DNA from 3 places in the Methylomagnum sp. genome. Region 3 is predicted to be linked to each of the others. Evidence: predicted binding sites of a transcription regulator. Region 3 holds the regulator's gene; each other region holds the start of a gene.
The links. Region 3 encodes HrcA, which represses chaperone genes, less so after heat shock. Its sites were predicted from a motif close to TNTTAGCACTCNNNNNNNNNGAGTGCTAANA; they were not measured.

Region 1: rpoH (RNA polymerase sigma factor RpoH) is a predicted target of HrcA. The motif match lies at 3,567-3,597, and genes of this name have one in related genera.
Region 2: groES (co-chaperone GroES) is a predicted target of HrcA. The motif match lies at 1,690-1,720, and genes of this name have one in related genera.

What each region holds. Positions count from the first base shown of each region.
Region 1 covers NZ_JBTEKS010000060.1:139-6,226, reverse strand. The annotation lists gene ACXWUF_RS07085 (MlaA family lipoprotein) at 429-1,193, shown strand; gene ACXWUF_RS07080 (hypothetical protein) at 1,415-1,660, opposite strand; gene ACXWUF_RS07075 (class I SAM-dependent methyltransferase) at 1,905-2,525, shown strand; gene rpoH (RNA polymerase sigma factor RpoH) at 2,682-3,536, opposite strand; gene ftsX (permease-like cell division protein FtsX) at 3,666-4,655, opposite strand; gene ftsE (cell division ATP-binding protein FtsE) at 4,659-5,318, opposite strand; gene ACXWUF_RS07055 (hypothetical protein) at 5,399-5,830, opposite strand; partial or broken gene ACXWUF_RS07050 (hypothetical protein) at 5,919-6,088, opposite strand, start outside.
Region 2 covers NZ_JBTEKS010000022.1:1,704-7,791, reverse strand. The annotation lists gene groL (chaperonin GroEL) at 1-1,287, opposite strand, end outside; gene groES (co-chaperone GroES) at 1,348-1,638, opposite strand; gene ACXWUF_RS03440 (hypothetical protein) at 1,973-2,179, opposite strand; gene ACXWUF_RS03435 (DUF2283 domain-containing protein) at 2,163-2,270, opposite strand; gene ACXWUF_RS03430 (RelA/SpoT family protein) at 2,275-4,443, opposite strand; gene ACXWUF_RS03425 (CHAD domain-containing protein) at 4,948-6,088, shown strand, end outside.
Region 3 covers NZ_JBTEKS010000001.1:50,274-56,361, forward strand. The annotation lists gene dnaK (molecular chaperone DnaK) at 1-346, opposite strand, end outside; gene grpE (nucleotide exchange factor GrpE) at 463-1,017, opposite strand; gene hrcA (heat-inducible transcriptional repressor HrcA) at 1,140-2,201, opposite strand; gene ACXWUF_RS00230 (NAD(+) kinase) at 2,433-3,317, shown strand; gene recN (DNA repair protein RecN) at 3,320-5,011, shown strand; gene ftsH (ATP-dependent zinc metalloprotease FtsH) at 5,444-6,088, shown strand, end outside.

The DNA.
Region 1 (6,088 bases), on a different contig from region 3:
AATGACTGAAAAAAATGAGGTCTTCCGGCGCGAGCGGCGGCGTGTCCCGCCGGTTCGCCATTCGCTAAGGATTGGCCCGCGTCCCGCCCGCCCCGCGTTTTTCTGGTGCCGAAGGGAACGCCATCGTCGGCATTCCCGACCGCGCAAAAAGGCGGGGCTTTCCTCCAATTAAAACGCCGGAACGCCCCCTAACTTTTGGCAGGCATTCACCGGGGAATATCCAGGATTAGCACTAAAGGACTACCGTTTACGCCCCGTGGCGGAGACGCCGGGAATAGGGTTCCACCCACTTTACGTCCGGGCCGGTGGACAGCATACTTGTGGCTTGCCAGCCCGCCGCCCATAACCCTTGTGAAGGACGCGAGCCTGATTGCTCGTCGTCTCGCGGGGAAATTATTTAAGTTGATCCCCTTATCTGAAAGATGCCGATGAACCCCATTCACTCCCGAAAGCTATACGCCGCCCTGTGGGCGATCCTCGCCGCCAACCTAGTGGCCTGCGCGGAAACGACCGTCGTGAGGAACGAGAAAGACCCGTGGGAAGACATGAACCGCAGCGTTCAGGGCTTCAACGATGACGTGGACGATTATGTGATGAAGCCGGTGGCCGAGGGCTACCGCTGGCTCATGCCGTCCCTGGTGGATATGGGCATCACGAACTTCTTCAGCAACGTCGACGACATCGGCGTGTTCGTCAACGACTTCCTGCAATTCAAGTGGGAGCAGGGCGGGATGGATTTTGGCCGGTTCGTGGTGAACACGGTGGCCGGGGGGGGCGGATTCGTCGATGTGGCGAGTGAGCTGGACATGCCCAAGCACAAGGAGGACTTCGACCAGACCTTGGCGGTGTGGGGCGTGCCCCAGGGTCCGTACTTGGTCCTGCCGGTGTTCGGCCCCGGCTCGCCCCGCTCCGTGCTGGGCATCGCCGGGGACTCGGCGACCAATCCCATCAACTTCGTCGCGCCCATGGCCGGGAGCATCCTGTCCGGCGCCCTCAACGCCGCCGACCATCGCGCCGATCTACTGGGTCTGAGCAAAATCGCCGACCAGGCCGCGACGGATCGCTACGAGTTCATCCGCAACGCCTATTTCCAGGAACGCAATTACCAAGTCCACGACGGCAACCCGCCGCTGGAGGAGGACTTGGAGAAGGAGATGGACGAGCAGATGAAGGAAGCTTCCGGCCAGCCGTGAGGGGGAGTGCTTCGCCGTTTTATCCCCATTCCCTTCTTACCAAGTGTAGGTTTTTGTCCCCTCTCCCGCCGGGAGAGGGTTAGGGTGAGGGGGTGAAAGGGATTTCTTCCTTACACGCCAGGCTTAGCGGGAGGGCTTTGTGGAAGAAATCCTTTTTTGCTCCCCTCACCCCACCCTCTCCCGGTGGGAGAGGGAGTCAGAAAGCTCCCGCCCCGGCCCAATCAGGCGAAAAAATCCCGCAGCTTCGATTCGATCATGCTCCACGGCACGATGAACGGCTTCTTGGCAATCTCGACGCTCAAGATATCGTCCAGAATCAGGTAACTGCCCTCGATGCCGTGGCCGACGAAATGGCCCGTCTGCCCGTCGCCGGAGAACTGGATGCCGTTCTTATGGGCGGCTGCCCGCGCTTGCGCGATGATCTCGTCGGGGTCGCGGTTCAATTTGACTTCAAAGGATTTGCTCATGATGGAAGGATTCGGAAAGAGTCTGGTTCTACGGAAAATCCGGGCCGGGCCGGGCCGGATTGGACGCGCCGCATATTAAACGAAATCGTCGGGAAGCGATTGATTTTGGACGGCGGCACGTTCGCCTTGCTATTCTTGGGGCGGCTTTCCCGCGCCGGCTCGCCCGGTGCTGAAGGGGGGAGCGGTCTCACTCAATACCAATAAATGTGCGCCTCGTCATGAGGACGAGAGCGGAGGACTGCAAATGCAATTGGAATCCATCCTGAAATCCTACGCACGCTATGCCCCGGTTTACGATCAGACCTTCGGCTGGCTACTCAGCTTCAAGGGCCGCTCCATGGCGGCTGGCGTCACCAACAAGCGCCCCGGCAAAGTCCTTGAAGTGGGCGTCGGCACCGGCATTAGCCTGTCCTATTACCGCAAGGAGCATGAAGTCCACGGCATCGACATTTCCCCCGACATGCTGCGCCTGGCCGAACGGCGGGTGGGTCGGCAGAAGCTTTCCCACGTCTCCAGCCTGAGCATCATGGACGCCCGTGAGTTGGAGTACGAGGACCAAAGCTTCGACGCGGTGGTCGCGGCCTATGTGATGTCGGTGGTGCCGGAACCGCAGCGGGTGATGCGGGAAATCGAGCGAGTACTCAAGCCCGGCGGGGATGTGGTGATCGTCAACCACTTCGCGGCGGAGAAGGGGTTTAGGCGCAATGTCGAATCCCTCCTGGCCCCGCTCTCCCACAAGCTGGGCTGGCGGCCCGACATGCCGGAGGAGGAAATCCTCGGCCACACCTCGCTGCGGGAAGTGAAGCGCCACAACCTGCCGCCCTTGGGCATGTTCACCATGCTGCATTTGAAGAAGGATTATTGACGAAAGCATGTAGGTCGGGCTTCAGCCCGACCTGCGGCAAGCCGGGGGACGGGGTCAGGCTAAAGCCCGACCTACATTGTCGGCACGTCATCCATTTCCTAAAAAACAAGGCGACCTAGGTCGCCTTGTTTTTCTCCGTCGCTCGCCGCACCGGACTTATGCGGCGAGGCACAGTTTCAGCCGCTTCATGGCGGTGTTCTCCAACTGCCGGATGCGCTCGGCCGAGACGTTGTAGCGGGTCGCGAGGTCGTGCAGGGTGAGCTTCTGCTCGCTCAGCCACCGGCTGGTGACGATGTCCCGGCTGCGCTCGTCCAAGTCCTTGATGGCGGCGATCAAGCGCTGCTCTTTATGCTGGCCCCAATCGCTGTTTTCCAACAGGTCCGCCGGGTCGGCATTTTCTTGTTGCAGATAATGGACCGGGGCGGTCAGGTCTTTTTCATCGCTGTCCGCGTCGGTGCCGGGGTCGAAGGCCACGTCCTGATTGTTCAGGCGGCTTTCCATTTCGAACACCGTCTCCACATCCACGCCCAATTCCTCGGCCACCGTGGTGGCCTCCTCGCGGTTCAGCCAGCCCAGGCGGTTCTTGAACTTGCGCAGGTTGAAGAACAGCTTGCGCTGGGCCTTGGTGGTGGCGACCTTGACGATGCGCCAGTTCTGGATGATGAATTCGTGGATTTCCGCCTTGATCCAATGCACCGCGAAGGACACCAGCCGCACGCCCACATCCGGGTTGTAGCGCTTGACCGCCTTCATCAGGCCGATGTTGCCCTCTTGGATCAGGTCTGGCAGCGGCAGTCCGTATCCCATGTAACCCCTGGCGACGTGGACGACGAAGCGCAGATTCGCCAGCACCAGCAGCCGGGCCGCTTCCAAATCGTTCTCATCACGCAGCCGGACGGCCAGCGCCCGCTCTTCGTCCGCACTCAGGCGCGGCAGGCGGTTGACGTTGGCGACGTACTCTTCAATGGAACCCAGCGAAAGATTAACCGGAAGAGTGAGTGCGTTGCTCATGTGTAGTCCCTGTTGTTGAGGTTGGGCAAATCTTAGCACTCATAGACAGGGAGTGCTAAGGGATTGTTCCCGGCCTCTGGGAGGACCGCCTCGGTTTTCAAAACCGAGGCGGTCTAATCGCGCAATGCCTTACGGATCAAGCCTGCGCAGATGATACGTCGCCACGGCAAAAGCACCCGCCACGCCCAGCAGAACCGAAACGCCCAGCAGCCAGCCAGTATCCACAAACCCCAGATAGGTCAGCCGGAACGGGCTGCCATAAAGCTCCGCCAACCGGGTGGCGGGGGCGTGTAGCAACAGAATCAGCAAACCGCTCAACAACCAGGCGAGGACGCCGCCGAGGAATCCATACCAGAATCCGGCGTACAGAAAGGGCCGGCGGATGAAGCCGTCGGTGGCGCCGAGCAGCTTGGTCACGGCGATGTCTTCGCGGCGCTGCTGAAGCTCCAGCCGGATGGTGTTGCCCACGGTGAACAGCACGCCGAAGGCCAGCAGCAGGCCGAACACCCGGATGCCCCGCTCGGCCACATCCAGCATGGCCCGGAGCTTTTGCAGCCATTCCGTATCGAACTGGGCGAAGTCCGCCTCCGGCAGCTTCCCCAGTTCGGCGAGCAAGGCTTCCATCGCGGCGGGATCGGCCAGCGAATCCTGGGCCTTGATGCTGATGACCACCGGCAGCGGGTTGGCGTTCAGCGCCCGGAGCGCCTCGCCGAAGCCGCTGTAGGTCTGCAACTCTTTCAGCCCCGCCTCCTTGGTGATGAGGGTGGTTTCCGCGACGCGGGGATGCTTTTTCAGCCGCTCCGCCAGCTTGCGGCCCACCTCGTTGGACAGGTCCGGCTTAAGGAACAGCGAAATCCGGCTGGTGGATTCCAGTCCCGCGCTGGCCTCGCGGGCGTTGTCCACCAGAACGTGCAGGCTGGCGGGCAGGGTCAGGGCGATGGCGATGACCAGCACGGTCAAAGTGCTGGCGACGGGCGTCTGCCGCAGCCGCCTGAGGCTGTCCTTGAATATCTCCCACTGCAACGCGCCATACGCGCCCAATTGATCCCACAGCCCCGACAAATAGCGGACCAAGCGCGGCTGGGGCGTGTGGAAGGCCCGGTGTCGGCGTTTCGCCATGGCTCAGCCCCCCTTCAGCAACTGGCCTTCGCGCAGCCGCAGGGTCCGGCTGCCCAGCCGCGAAATCAGCCCCAGATCATGGCTGGCGATCAGCACGGCCACGCCGACGGCGCTGAATTCCCGGAACAGGGCCATGATTTCCGCCGCCAAGTCCGGGTCCAGGTTGCCGGTGGGTTCGTCGGCCAGGATCAACAAGGGCTTGTGGACGATGGCGCGGGCGATGCCGATGCGTTGCTGCTCGCCGCCGGACAGGGTGGGCGGATAGCGCCGCTCTTTCCGCAGCAGGCCGACCTTGTCCAGTGCGGCCCGCACCCGCCGCCCGATTTCCGCCGGGCCGTAGCCCGCGATGAGCAGGGGCAGGGCCACGTTGTCGAACACCGTGCGGTCGTGCAGCAGGCGGTAGTCCTGGAAAATCAGACCGAGCTTGCGGCGCAGGTGGGGGATCTGGCGGCGCGAGATGGCCTGGATTTCCTGCCCATCGAACACGATCTTGCCCCGGCTGGGCCGCTCGATGGCGGGGATGAGCTTGAGCAGGGTGCTTTTGCCCGCGCCGGAATGGCCGGTCACGAAGGCCATTTCCCCCGGTTTCAGGGTGAAGCAGATGTCGGACAGCGCCTCGCCGCCGTCGTCGTAGCGTTTGCTGACGCTGATGAATTCAAGCATGGCGGGGCGTCAGTCCTTGGGCTGGCGAAGCGGGGGGCGTGGGTGGATGGGGAGATAGCGCGAATACGAGGCCGGATGGGTCACTGTGCGGGGAGATGGGCCAGGAACCATTCCAGCAGCCGGATTCCGCCGACCACCGCGCCCACGGCCCCGATCACCCAAAAGGTTTGGCGGTGTATGGCCTGGGTCAGGCGGATTTCTGTTTCGCGGATTTCCCGGCGGCTTTGCTCGATGTCGCGGGACAGCTTGGCTTCGATTTCTTTGATTTGCAGCCGAACCGACTCGATCTCTTTGGTCAGCTTGACCTCGACTTCTTTGATTTCCAGCCGGACGGTCTCGATTTCCTTGAGTAACCGTAACTCGGTTTCCCGCACCTGCCCTTGGGTGGCGACCTCCTTGAGTTGCGGGTAGCGCTCCTCCAGATGCTCGAACGCCTCGGCGATGACCCGCGCCTTGGTGCGGTCTTCGCCGGCTTCGGTGAGTTGCTCGAAAACTTTCAGGGCTACGCTCATGGAGGACGTCCAGTGGGGTGAATGGAGCGGGATTATAAACGCTTGGGGTGGTGGGCCGTTTGTGCGTTGAAATATTGTCTAGTCAAGGTTACTTACGCCAGTTTTGGAACGCACCGCGCAAATCGGCCAGCAGGCGACCCAGGGAATCGTCGGTACGGGCCAGCCATTCCAGGTCCATGTGTTGCACGAGTTTGTCGGAGTATTCAATGCCACCCAAGTCAGGCACGAATCCGGTGGCGTTGCGGATGGCGTCGATCA
Region 2 (6,088 bases), on a different contig from region 3:
CAGCTCCTTCAGGCTTTGCAGCGCACGGACCAGCGCGACGCCGCCGCCGGGCACGATGCCTTCCTCAACCGCAGCGCGGGTGGCGTGCAGGGCGTCTTCGACGCGGGCCTTCTTTTCCTTCATTTCCACTTCGGTGGCCGCGCCGACCTTGATGACCGCCACGCCGCCCGCCAGCTTGGCGAGGCGTTCTTGCAGCTTCTCCTTGTCGTAATCGGACGAGGCGTCCTCAGCCTGCTTGCGGATTTGGAGAACGCGGCCCTGAATCTGCTCCACGCTGCCCGCGCCGTCGATGATGGTGGTTTCTTCCTTGGTGATCTGGACCTTCTTCGCGGTGCCCAGGTCGCCTAGGCCCGCCTTTTCCAGGCTCAGGCCGATTTCCTCGGCAATCACGGTGCCGCCGGTCAGGACGGCGATGTCTTCCAGCATGGCCTTGCGGCGGTCGCCGAAGCCCGGCGCCTTCACGGCGGCCACTTTCAGGATGCCGCGCATGTTGTTGACCACCAGGGTGGCGAGGGCTTCGCCTTCCACGTCCTCGGCGATGATCAAGAGCGGGCGGCCCGACTTGGCGACGCCTTCCAGCACCGGCAGCATGTCGCGGATGTTGGAAATTTTCTTCTCGCAGATCAGGATCAGCGGGTTTTCGAGTTCCGCGCTCATGCTCTGCTGGTTGTTGATGAAATAGGGGGACAGGTAGCCACGGTCGAACTGCATACCCTCGACCACGTCCAGGGTGTTTTCGAGGCCGGAGCCGTCCTCCACGGTGATGACGCCTTCCTTGCCGACCTTGTCCATGGCGTCGGCGATGATCTTGCCGATGCTCTCGTCGGAGTTGGCTGAGATGGAGCCGACCTGGGCGATGGCGTTGCTGTCGGCGCAGGGCACGGACATGGCGTGGATGGATTCGACAGCGGCGGTGGTGGCTTTGTCGATGCCCCGCTTCAGGTCCATGGGGTTCATGCCGGCGGCGACGGCCTTCAAGCCTTCAACCAGGATGGACTGGGCCAGCACGGTGGCGGTGGTGGTGCCGTCGCCGGCCACGTCGGACGTTTGGGAAGCGACTTCCTTCACCATCTGGGCACCCATGTTCTCGAACTTGTCCTTCAGTTCGATTTCCTTGGCGACGGACACGCCGTCCTTGGTGACGGTCGGGGCGCCGAAGCTCTTTTCCAGGACCACGTTGCGGCCTTTCGGGCCGAGGGTCACCTTCACCGCGTGGGCCAGGATGTTCACGCCGCGAACCATGCGGACACGGGCGTCGTCGCCGAATCTTACGTCTTTAGCTGCCATGTTTGATTTACCTTGTGTCGTTCAATTTTTCAATTTGGGGAAAGGCGGCGGGCTGAGGGCTTAGTCTTCCAGCACCGCGATGATGTCGTCTTCGCGCATCACGAGGATTTCTTGGCCGTCGATCTTCACTTCGGTGCCGGCGTATTTGCCGAACAGCACCTTGTCGCCCGCCTTCACGGCGAGGGCGCGCACCTGGCCGTTGTCCAGCGGCTTGCCCTTGCCCACGGCGACCACTTCGCCGCGAATCGGCTTTTCGGCGGCGGAGTCGGGGATCACGATGCCGCCCGGCGAGGTGCGTTCTTCTTCCAGGCGCTTCACGATTACCCGGTCATTTAAGGGACGAATACTCATCGGTTTCTCCTATAGTTGCGTGGTTTGAATGGGTTGTCTGTTAAGGCCCGCTGTTAGCACTCGGCCAAAGAGAGTGCCAATCATAGTCATCCGCTTTGCCGTGTCAAGGCGATAGAGCTTGTCAACCCCGAAAGGAGCACAGTCGCCCATGCCAACCGGACCTTCCCATAGGCCCACTGAAATGGTGTCGCTGATCCACGGCTTCAAGGGGCCACCATCCTTTGAATGAGCAGCGGCCCAAACGAATGGGCACGCGCCGATGGTTCGTGGAAATCGGCGCGCCGATACGATTGAATTGTTTCTGCAGGATGGAAAGGCGCGGATGCGCATCAATCTAGGCGCGGCGCGGGCGGCGGGCTTGCGGCTTGGCTCGAAGCCGCTCGGCTGGCGGAGATTGGGAAGGCGCCGTAGAGGACAAGCGCGGGAAGCCTTCCAAAGGACATAACTTGGCGGCTTGGTCCAACGAATGGCTTGCACGTTTACTGATACATAACATTTCCACCCCAAGAATATTATCGTGAGCGTCATAGTCGAGAATCAAGCCGGGTTTTATCTCCTCGGTTTTTTTCAACCTCTCCCGTCGCAAGCTCAACGTATAACGCATCGGCTTCTTGGTCGAATTCGATTTTCATAGCCCTACCCCTGCTCCTTCCGATACGCCTCCAACACATTATGCACCGCCCCAATCCGCCCCAAGGCATGGCTCAACTGCCCCAGGTCGGCCACTTCGGCGGTGATGTGCATGACCACCGACTGGTCCTTCGGCTCGGTGCGGCTGTTGGTGCTGAGGATATTGATATGCTCAGCGGCCAGGATGTGGGTGATGTCCTTGAGCAAGCCCTTCCGGTCCAGCGCCCGGACCTCGATTTCCACCGGAAAGGCTTCCGGCTCCACGCCCCAGGCCACGTCGATCAAGCGGCCATGCTTCTCCGGCGAGAGCTGGATAATATTCACGCAATCCTGCCGGTGAATGGCGATGCCCCGCCCCAGGGTCACATAGCCAATGATGGCGTCGCCCGGCTGAGGCTCGCAGCAGCGCGAGGTGTGCGTCAGCAGGTTCCGCACGCCCTGGATGGTGATTTCCTCGGTGGCCTTGCCCGCCGGGATGGGCTTCCGCACCGGCGCCACGGGCGGCTTGGGCGGATGCCAATCGGGCAGCTTTAGCACATTCGCCAATTGCGCGGCGGCAATATCGCCCCGCCCGATGGCCAATAGCAAATCATCGCCACGGGGCAGATGGAAATGCCGGGCCAACTCCTCCAAGTCCATTTCCCTCGCGCCCAGCTTGTGCCGTTCCCGGTCCAGAATGGTCTTCCCGGCCCGCAGATGCTTCTCGTGATCCTGTTGCCGGAACCACGCCCGAATCTTGCCCCGCGCATGGTTGGTCTTGATGTAGCCGAGATGCGAGTCGAGCCAGCCCAGGCTAGGCCCGCCGTGCTTGGCGGTGAGGATTTCCACCTTCTCGCCGGACTTGAGCGTATAGGTCAGCGGCACCATCCGCCCATTCACCTTGGCGCCCCGGCAGCGGTGGCCCACCTCGGTGTGGATGCCATAGGCGAAATCCAGCGGCGTCGCGCCCTTCCGCAGGCGGATCACCTGCCCCTTGGGCGTCAGCACGAAAATCTGGTCCTCGAACAACTCGGAACGGAAGGATTCCAGAATGCTCCGGTCGTCCTCGTCCTTGTTTTCCAAGAGCCGCCGCAGGGCATTGATGTTGCGGGTCAAGGCGTCGTCCTGTTTGCCGCCCTCCTTATAACGCCAATGAGCGGCTACGCCGTATTCCGCGAAGGAATGCATGGCCTCGGTGCGAATCTGGACTTCCATCGGCCTCCCGTTCTCCCCCACCACCACGGTGTGCAGGGATTGATAGCCGTTCTGCTTGGGATTGGCGATGTAGTCGTCGAACTCCTTGGGGATGTGCAGCCACAGGCCATGCACCAGCCCCAGCACGGCATAACAGGTCGGCACGTCGTCCACGATCACCCGTACGGCGTGCAGGTCGTACAACTCATCCACTGGTACCTCCTTGCGGGTCATTTTGCGGTGGATGCTGTAGATGTGCTTGGGTCGCCCGAACACCCGCGCATGGACGCCCGCCTGCTCAAGCGCCTGCCGCAACTCGCTGATGAAGCGGTGGATGAAGCTTTCCCGCTCGGCCCGGTTGGCGGCCAGGGATTTGGCGAGGCGCTTGTATTCGTCCGGGTCCAGGTAGCGGAACGACAGGTCTTCCAGCTCCCACTTGAGTTGCCCCACGCCCAGCCGGTTGGCGAGGGGCGCGAACAGGTCCAGGGTTTCCAGGGCGATCCTGCGACGCGGAGCCTCGTCCTGATCCTTCAGCACCCGCAGCCGTTGCAGCCGGTAGGCCAGCTTCACCAGCACCACCCGCACGTCGTTCACCACCGCCAGCAACATGCTGCGCAGTAGCTCCGCCTGATTCGGCTCCTTCACTTCCGAAGGCCGGTACTCGTCGAAGGTGTTCAGCCAGTTGGCCTTTTGCACCAAGTCGGCGGTGGTTTCACCAAACCGCTCCTTGATGAGGTGCTGGTCGTAGTGTTCCCGGAGGTAGGGATCGCTCAGCAGCGCCACCAATACGGTGGTCGCGTCCACCCGCAGGTTGTGCAGGACGTTGGCGACGTCGATGCCACGGGGCCGCACCAGGGTATCCCGGTCCCGTGCATGGATCGCCAAATCCAAGGCGGCGGCGATGCTTTTTTGATCTTCGGGCTTATACCCGGCGGTGAGGCGGGCCAGCAGTTCGTCGCTGGGCTGGGCGGAAATGTCGGCGTGATAGAGGGAATGTTTCATCGGATCGGCTGGACCAATCGGGGGTAATCCTGTCGAAAAGTATGCAGCAATCGAACCACAGCCAAGGCGGACGGAAAACCGGCCTTTTGGCCGGGTTAAGCCATGGCCTAGCGGGAAGCGGGGCATTTATACCTTGTTGTGGCGGCGTGGGGGGAGATGGGTTTGTTCATACGGGTTTGATTTCGGCCATCCCGGCCAAACCTTGCGCGTCTCCCGACACCGGAAATGAATTTTCACTTGAGTTCCGTAGGTCGGGCATGTACTCATGCCCGACGCCAGCACTGAACGGTGGTGGCTCCATGGGTGGGGACGGAACAGAGAAAAATCAAGCATTCGCCGGGCAATCCCACCCGCTCGTTTTCAGGCAGTTCCGTAGATCGGGCATGTACTCATGCCCGACGCCATCGCCTGGGCCAAGTAACGTCGGGCATGGAATACATGCCCGACCCACCCGATGGCTGTGGCAGAATCACCCCGCCCTGACTACAACCACAATCATCGCCCATGAGCGCTTATCACTGCGTCGAATTCATCGTGCCCTCCCCCCTCGGCGAACTCGTCGGCGTGCTAGAGCAATCGCTGGGATTCCGGCCCGCCCGCCATCACGAAATTTCCCTCACCTATTACGACAGCTTCGATGGGCGCTTACACCGGCACGGCCTGGAATTAGCCATCGAGCTTAGCCCCGCCGGTCCCGTGGCCGATTGTCTCTGCGCGATGGGCGAGCGCCACGAATCCATTCCCGTCGCCGAACCGCCCCGCTTCGCCGTGGATTTGCCCGCCGCGCCATGGCGGGACCGGGTGGCGGACGCGCTGGACATGCGGGCGCTGTTGCCCCAAGCGGAGTTGCGCGGGGAACGGCGGGAATTCGTGCTGGACGATGCGGCGGACGAAACCTTATTGCGCTTGACCGTGGACGTTTTGTCGGTGGCGAGCGACACCGTCCCGCAACCCTTGCCCGCCCGGCTGCGCCTCACCGCCAGGGGCCACCGCAAAGAATTCCGCCACTGGGTGGAACGGCTGAGCGGGGAATTTGGCGGCGTCCCGGCGGAAGACAGCTTGTTCGCGGCGGCACGGAGCCTACTGGGGCTGATTCCCGGCGATCCATCCGCCCTGCCCCGCACGCCCATGGACCCGACCCAGCGGGCGGACGCCGCCTTGAAGCAAGTGCTGCGGCATCTGCTGCGCACCCTCCAAATCAACGAGGCCGACACCAAAGCCGAGACCGACACCGAATTCCTCCACGACTTCCGCGTCGCGGTGCGGCGGACCCGTTCCGCCCTGGGCCAACTCAAGCAGGTGTTTCCCGACCGGACCACCCAGCGCTACGCAAAAGGTTTCGCGGCACTGGGCCGGATCACCAGCGAACCCCGCGACATGGATGTATATCTCTTGGATTTCGACCACTACGCGGCGGACCTGCCCGAACCCTTGCGCGGGCCGCTTGAGCCGTTGCGGGAAATGCTGCGGCAACGCGCCGAAAGCAGCCATGCCCGATTGAACCGCTATTTGGGTTCCGCCGCCTATCGCCGCTTGATACGAAGCTGGGAAATCTTCCTCGACACTCCGCCGCCGCGCCGCCCGAAATCGGCCCGCGCCCTGCTGCCCATCCACGGGCTGGCGAGCCGCCGCATCTGGAAACTGT
Region 3 (6,088 bases):
AAATTTCCGGCGCGGCCATCTTCTTGCCGTTGACCTCGATCCAAGCATCGCCGTTGTCCGCTTCGACGATTTTGTACGGGACCAGATGGATGTCCTTCTGCACCACCGAGTCCTTGAAGCGGCGACCAATCAGGCGCTTGACCGCGTACAAGGTGTTCTTCGGGTTGGTGACGGCCTGGTGCTTGGCCGACTGGCCCACCAGGATTTCGTTGTCGGAGCTGTACGCGATGATGGACGGGGTGGTGCGGGCGCCTTCGGAATTCTCGATGACGCGGGGCTTGTCCCCGTCGAGGATCGCCACGCAGGAATTCGTGGTGCCCAAGTCGATGCCGATGATTCTTGCCATGTAAATCTCCAGTCTTGTCTAGGTCTTGTGAGTGACGTGATTACGCTTGTTGGTCGATATGGGGGCGGGCCGGTTTATTTCAAGTTGGTTTTTTCGGCGCGGCCCCGTGGGCTTTTCTAGGCTTGGGCGATGACCACCATCGCCGGGCGCAGCAGCCGGTCGTTGAGCAGATAGCCTTTTTGGAAGACCTTGATGACTGTATTCGGCTCGGCGTCCGGCGCGGGCTGCATAGCCATGGCTTGGTGGAAATCCGGGTTGAACTTCTCGCCCACCGGGTCGATGCCCCGCACATTGAATTTCTCCAGCACCGTCAGCAATTGCTTGTGGGTCAGCGTCATGCCTTCGCGGAGCTTCTCGACTTCCGCCGATTCCCCGGCGGCGGCTTGTAGGCCCAGTTCCAGGCTGTCCACCACACTGAGTAATTCTCTGGAGAATTTCTCCAGGGCGAATTTGTGGGCGTTGGTCAGGTCTTTTTCGGCGCGGCGCTTGAGGTTTTCCATCTCCGCCTGGACGCGGACGAATTTGTCCCAGTTCTCCTCGGCCTTGCGGTTGGCCGCCGCCAGTTCCTCGGCAAGCTGTTCGATGGGGGTGGATTCAAGTGCCGATACGTCCGGTTCCTCGGTGACGTTCTCTGGGGTCTCGTCCGTGGTAATCAGTGCCTCTTCGGGCAAAGCGTCGTCTTGGCTCATCTACTGCGGCTCCTGGTCTGCGGATAGTCGAAAAATATAAGGGGCAAACCCACGGCCCCGGCGGGAACGCATGGGCGGGGTAAGATTACGGAAAAATCTTCCGGCTAAGATGGGGACAGGGATTTGTGATTCAAGGCCGCGCCCACCAATTTGGCGGTCAAATCCACCAAGGGAATGACCCGCTCGTATTCCATGCGGGTGGGGCCGATGACGCCCAGCACGCCGACCGCGTGGTCGTTGATGGAGTAGGACGCCGTAACCAGGCTGCATTGGTCGAAGGCCCGGTGGCCGGACTCCTCGCCGATGAAAATCTTCACGCCGGGGGTTTCGATGCAGCGGTCGAGGAGGTGGACGATGTCTTCCTTTTGATGGAAGGTCTCGAACAGGCCGCGCAGCCGCTCCATGCTGGCGAGTTCGGAGAAGTCCATCAGGTTGATTTCGCCGGTCAGCACGAAGGGTTTGCGGCGCGGCTCCGGTTCCTCTTTCAGCGCCAGTTCGGCGATGGCGGCGGCGTCGATGATTTCCTGCCCGAGCCGGTCGCGGGTCTCGGTGAGGTCTTGAATCAGGCTTTCGCGGATCAACTCCATGGCCTTGCCCGCGTAGGTGGCGTTCAGGAAATTGGCGGCGGCTTGCAGGTCGGCGCTGGAGAAGGAGCGGGGCGCGTGGATGATCTTGTTGTGGACCTCCCGCTCGTCCGTGACCAGGATGACCAGGATGCGCTGGTCCGACAGCGGCAGGAATTCGATGTGCCGGAACGACACGCTGTCGCGGCGGGGCAGGGTGACGACGCCCGCCATGTGGGAGACCTCGGATAGCAGTCGGGAGGCGGTTTCCAGGAGATCATCGGGGGTGTCGTGGATGTCCAGGTCGTGGCGGAGTTGGCGGATCACATCCAGATGCAGCGGCTTGACCGTCAGCAGCGTGTCGATGAACAGCCGATAGCCCGTGACCGTGGGCATCCGGCCCGCCGAGGTGTGGGGGGCGGTGATGAGTCCGAGGTCTTCCAGGTCCGCCATGACATTGCGGATGGTGGCCGGGCTGAGGTTGAGTCCCGCGTCACGGGCCAGGGCACGGGAGCCGACTGGCTGGCCGTCGTTGATATAGCGTTCCACCAGCACTTTAAAAAGATGCTGGGCGCGTTCACTCAACTGGGGGTATGTGGGCACGGGTTTCCTGGCGGGAAGGGGGCTTGGCACTCTAGGCCGTTGAGTGCCAAAAATTATCAACCCCTAGATAACGTGTCAAGAAGCTCATACCATAGCAAAAAGGCTTCAAAATCCGTGGGCAGGCCATATTCCATCCCGGAATAGGGATCGAAGAGTTCTAGAATCTCTCAAATTCGGGAGTCCGTTCGGCCACCGCCGACGGACTATCTGGGAATTAACCGTTTCATAGTGATGTCAGCAAAATTCCGAACAGCCGCCCTGATCGGGAAATCCGACGCCGAGCGTATCGCCGAGACGCTCACCGAGCTATACCGTCATCTGGCCCGACGTGGGCTGCGGGTCGTGGTTGAAAATGATTCCGCGCCATTCATCAAGGGTGCCACCCCGGAAACCGGCACTGTCGCCGAGATTGGCCGGGGCTGCGACTTGGCAATCGTGGTGGGCGGGGATGGCACCCTGCTGACGGCGGCGCGGGGACTGGCCGAGTTCGATATTCCGCTGATTGGCGTGAACCTGGGGCGCTTGGGGTTTTTGGTGGATATTTCGCCGGATGACATCGCGATTTATCTGGATGACATCCTGGATGGCAGGTACAGCGAAGAAGAGCGTGTCATCCTGTACGCGAAGATCATGCGGGAGGACAAGCTTTTATATACGCATACCGCCATCAACGAGGTGGTGGTCCGCAGCGGCAATCCGGCCAGCATGATCGAAATCGAAACCTCCATCAACGGCGCGTTCCTGAATTCCCAGCGCTCCGACGGCCTGATCGTCTCCACGCCCACCGGCTCCACCGCCTACGCCCTGTCCGCCGGGGGGCCGATTCTCTCCCCCACGCTCAAGGCCATTGTCTTGGCGCCCATCAACCCCCATACCTTGACCAACCGGCCCATCGTGGTCGATGACGCCAGCGTGATTGGCATCGCGTTTCGATCCAGCAAGCAATTCAAGGCCCAGGTGATCTGTGACAATGTCTCCATCCCTAATGTCGAAATCACCGACCGGATCGAAATCGGCAAGGAAAGCCAGACGTTCCGAATCCTGCATCCCTTGAATTACGACTTCTTTGAAATTCTCAGGGCCAAGCTTAACTGGAGTTCGGGGTATCGGAACTAGTCATGCTGGTAAGTCTGGGAATCCGCGACCTGGCCGTGGTCGAGGCGTTGGACCTTGAATTCGCGTCCGGCCTCACCGTGTTGACCGGGGAAACCGGGGCTGGCAAATCCATTCTGTTGACCGCGCTTGGCTTGGCGCTGGGCGACCGGGCCGACTCGGGCTTCATCCGTCCCGGCGCGGCGCGAGCGGAAATTAATCTTTCCTTTAATCTGGCTGATAGCCCGGCAGCAAGCCAATGGCTGGATGACAATGAACTGACCGAGGAAGGCGAATGCTTGGTCCGGCGCGTCATTGGCCGGGACGGGCGCTCCAAGTCATTCATCAATGGCCGACCCGTGACGCTGCAATCCTTGCAGGAATTGGGCGCGGGGCTGGTGGAAATTCATGGGCAGCACGCCCATGTTCAGCTTTTAAAAGCGGTCGAGCAACGGCGCTTGCTCGACGAGGTGGCGGGGAACGCCGGGTGGCTGGAGAAAGTCGATGGACTTTACCGTCGCTGGCGGAATCTGCATGACGAGTTGGCGCGGCGTGCAACGGCTGCCAGGGATCAAGCCTCCCGCGAGGAGTTGTTGCGCTATCAAATCGAGGAATTGGAGCAGCACGACATTGCCGGGCTGGATTATTCCGCGCTGGTCGAAGAGCATGTCTTGCAGGCGAACATCGGCAGAATCCTTGCCACCGGACAAAGCCAGTTGGAGCTTCTCTACGAGGACGAGCGGCAGTCGGTTAACGCCGCGCTGGCCCAGGCCGTCAACGCGCTGACCGAGTTATGCCAACTGGCCCCCGGACTTGAAGAAACCGTGACGATGTTGGGCGAGGCTCAAGTCCAAGTGAAGGAAGCCTCTTTGCAATTGCGCCGCGAATTGGAGAGCATGGAAGCCGATCCCGCCCGGTTTGACTGGCTGGAGCAACGCTTGGCGGATGTCCATAGGCTGGCTCGCAAACACCAGACCCGGCCCGAAGAACTGTCCGGCCACTTGGATAAGCTTCGGGCCGAACTGAACGCCATGTCCCATGACTCCGAGACCTTGGCGACGCTGCGGGAAGAGTTGGCGCAGGTGGCGGCGGAATATGCCCAGATGGCCGAGCAATTGTCGAAGCGGCGACGGAATGCGGCCACCGGCATGGGGAAACGGATTTCGTCTATCATCCGGGAGCTGGGCATGCCGCAGGGCGAATTGGTTGTTCAGGTCAGTGGCTCGGAACCCAAGGAACCGACGCCGCACGGCTTCGATCAGGTCGAATTGCTGGTCAGCGCCAACCCAGGCTTGCCGCCGCGTCCACTGGCGCGGGTCGCGTCGGGCGGTGAATTGTCCCGCATTAGTCTCGCCATCCAGGTTGCCGCCACTGATTCCAAAACCGTGCCCACCCTGATTTTCGACGAAGTGGACACCGGCATCGGCGGAGGCGTCGCGGAGATTGTCGGGCAAAAACTACGTATGTTGGGACAGCAAGGATGGCAGGTATTCTGCGTGACTCATTTGCCGCAAGTCGCGGCGCAGGGGCATCAGCATTTGCTAGTGGAAAAGACCAGCCAGGGCGGGGTGACTCAGTCGTCCGTCCGTCCGCTCGCTGGTGCCGAGCGGACCCGAGAAATCGCCCGGATGCTGGGCGGCCTTCGGGTGACGCAACAAACCTTGGCCCATGCCGAAGAAATGCTGAATATTGAGGAAGAGGCCGAGCGGTCGGTCTAAGCTGTGGCAGCGTGAGAAATTCATCGCTATCGGGTCGAATGAATAGCTGGGTTGGCCGATAAGCGTCAAAGGGTCACGGAGTCCCGTGGGAAAGGCCAAGAAAGTTTCGTCGCCAGGATGCGCCAGTAAATTGATGTGTGGCCTAATCCTTGCTGAATTTTTCGCCATTCGTTTGGGCGCTGATCCATCGGGAATATCTCGCTGTCCCGTGTCATAAGGAGTTTGCCGCAAGCTTTGGTCCAGCCAGTGATGCTAAGGAATCCATCATCAGGAGAAAGCCTCCGTGATTCCAATCGTGCGGTTTCCCCTATGGGACCGCATTTCGGGCCGGGTACGGGCGAAGATGTGGGCCTGATGATATCCTGATAGTATTACTAAACTATTCAATAAAGGTCGGATTTAGTCCGGCGAGGAAGTGAAACCGTGAACGACATGTTGAAAAACATCATCCTTTGGATCGTCATCGCCGTGGTACTGATGTCGGTATTCAACAACTTCGGTTCCCGCAAGTCGGTAGATTCGACCATGTCCTATTCGCAGTTCATCGGCGCTGTGAAGGAGGGGCAAATCAAGCAAGTGAATATCGAGGGGTCATTGATTCATGGGGTGTTGGACACGGGCGAAAAATTCACGACCTACACGCCGCCGGATGATCCCCACTTGATCGACGACTTGCTCGAAAAGCATGTGGAAATCAAGGCGGCGCCGCCCGAATCGCAGTCCTTGCTGATGCAGATTTTCATCTCTTGGTTCCCGATGCTGTTGCTGATTGCGGTCTGGATATTCTTCATGCGCCAGATGCAGGGCGGGGCCGGTGGCCGGGGTGCCATGTCGTTTGGTAAAAGCCGGGCGCGCCTCATCGAAGAGGATCAGGTCAAAGTCACCTTTGCCGATGTGGCCGGGGTTGAGGAAGCCAAGGAGGACGTGCAGGAAATGGTGGACTTCCTTAAAGACCCAAGCAAATTTCAAAAGCTGGGTGGCAAAATTCCCCGGGGCGCACTGATGGTGGGTCCGCCCGGCACGGGTAAAACCCTGCTGGCCCGCGCCATTGCGGGCGAGGCGCGGGTGCCGTTCTTC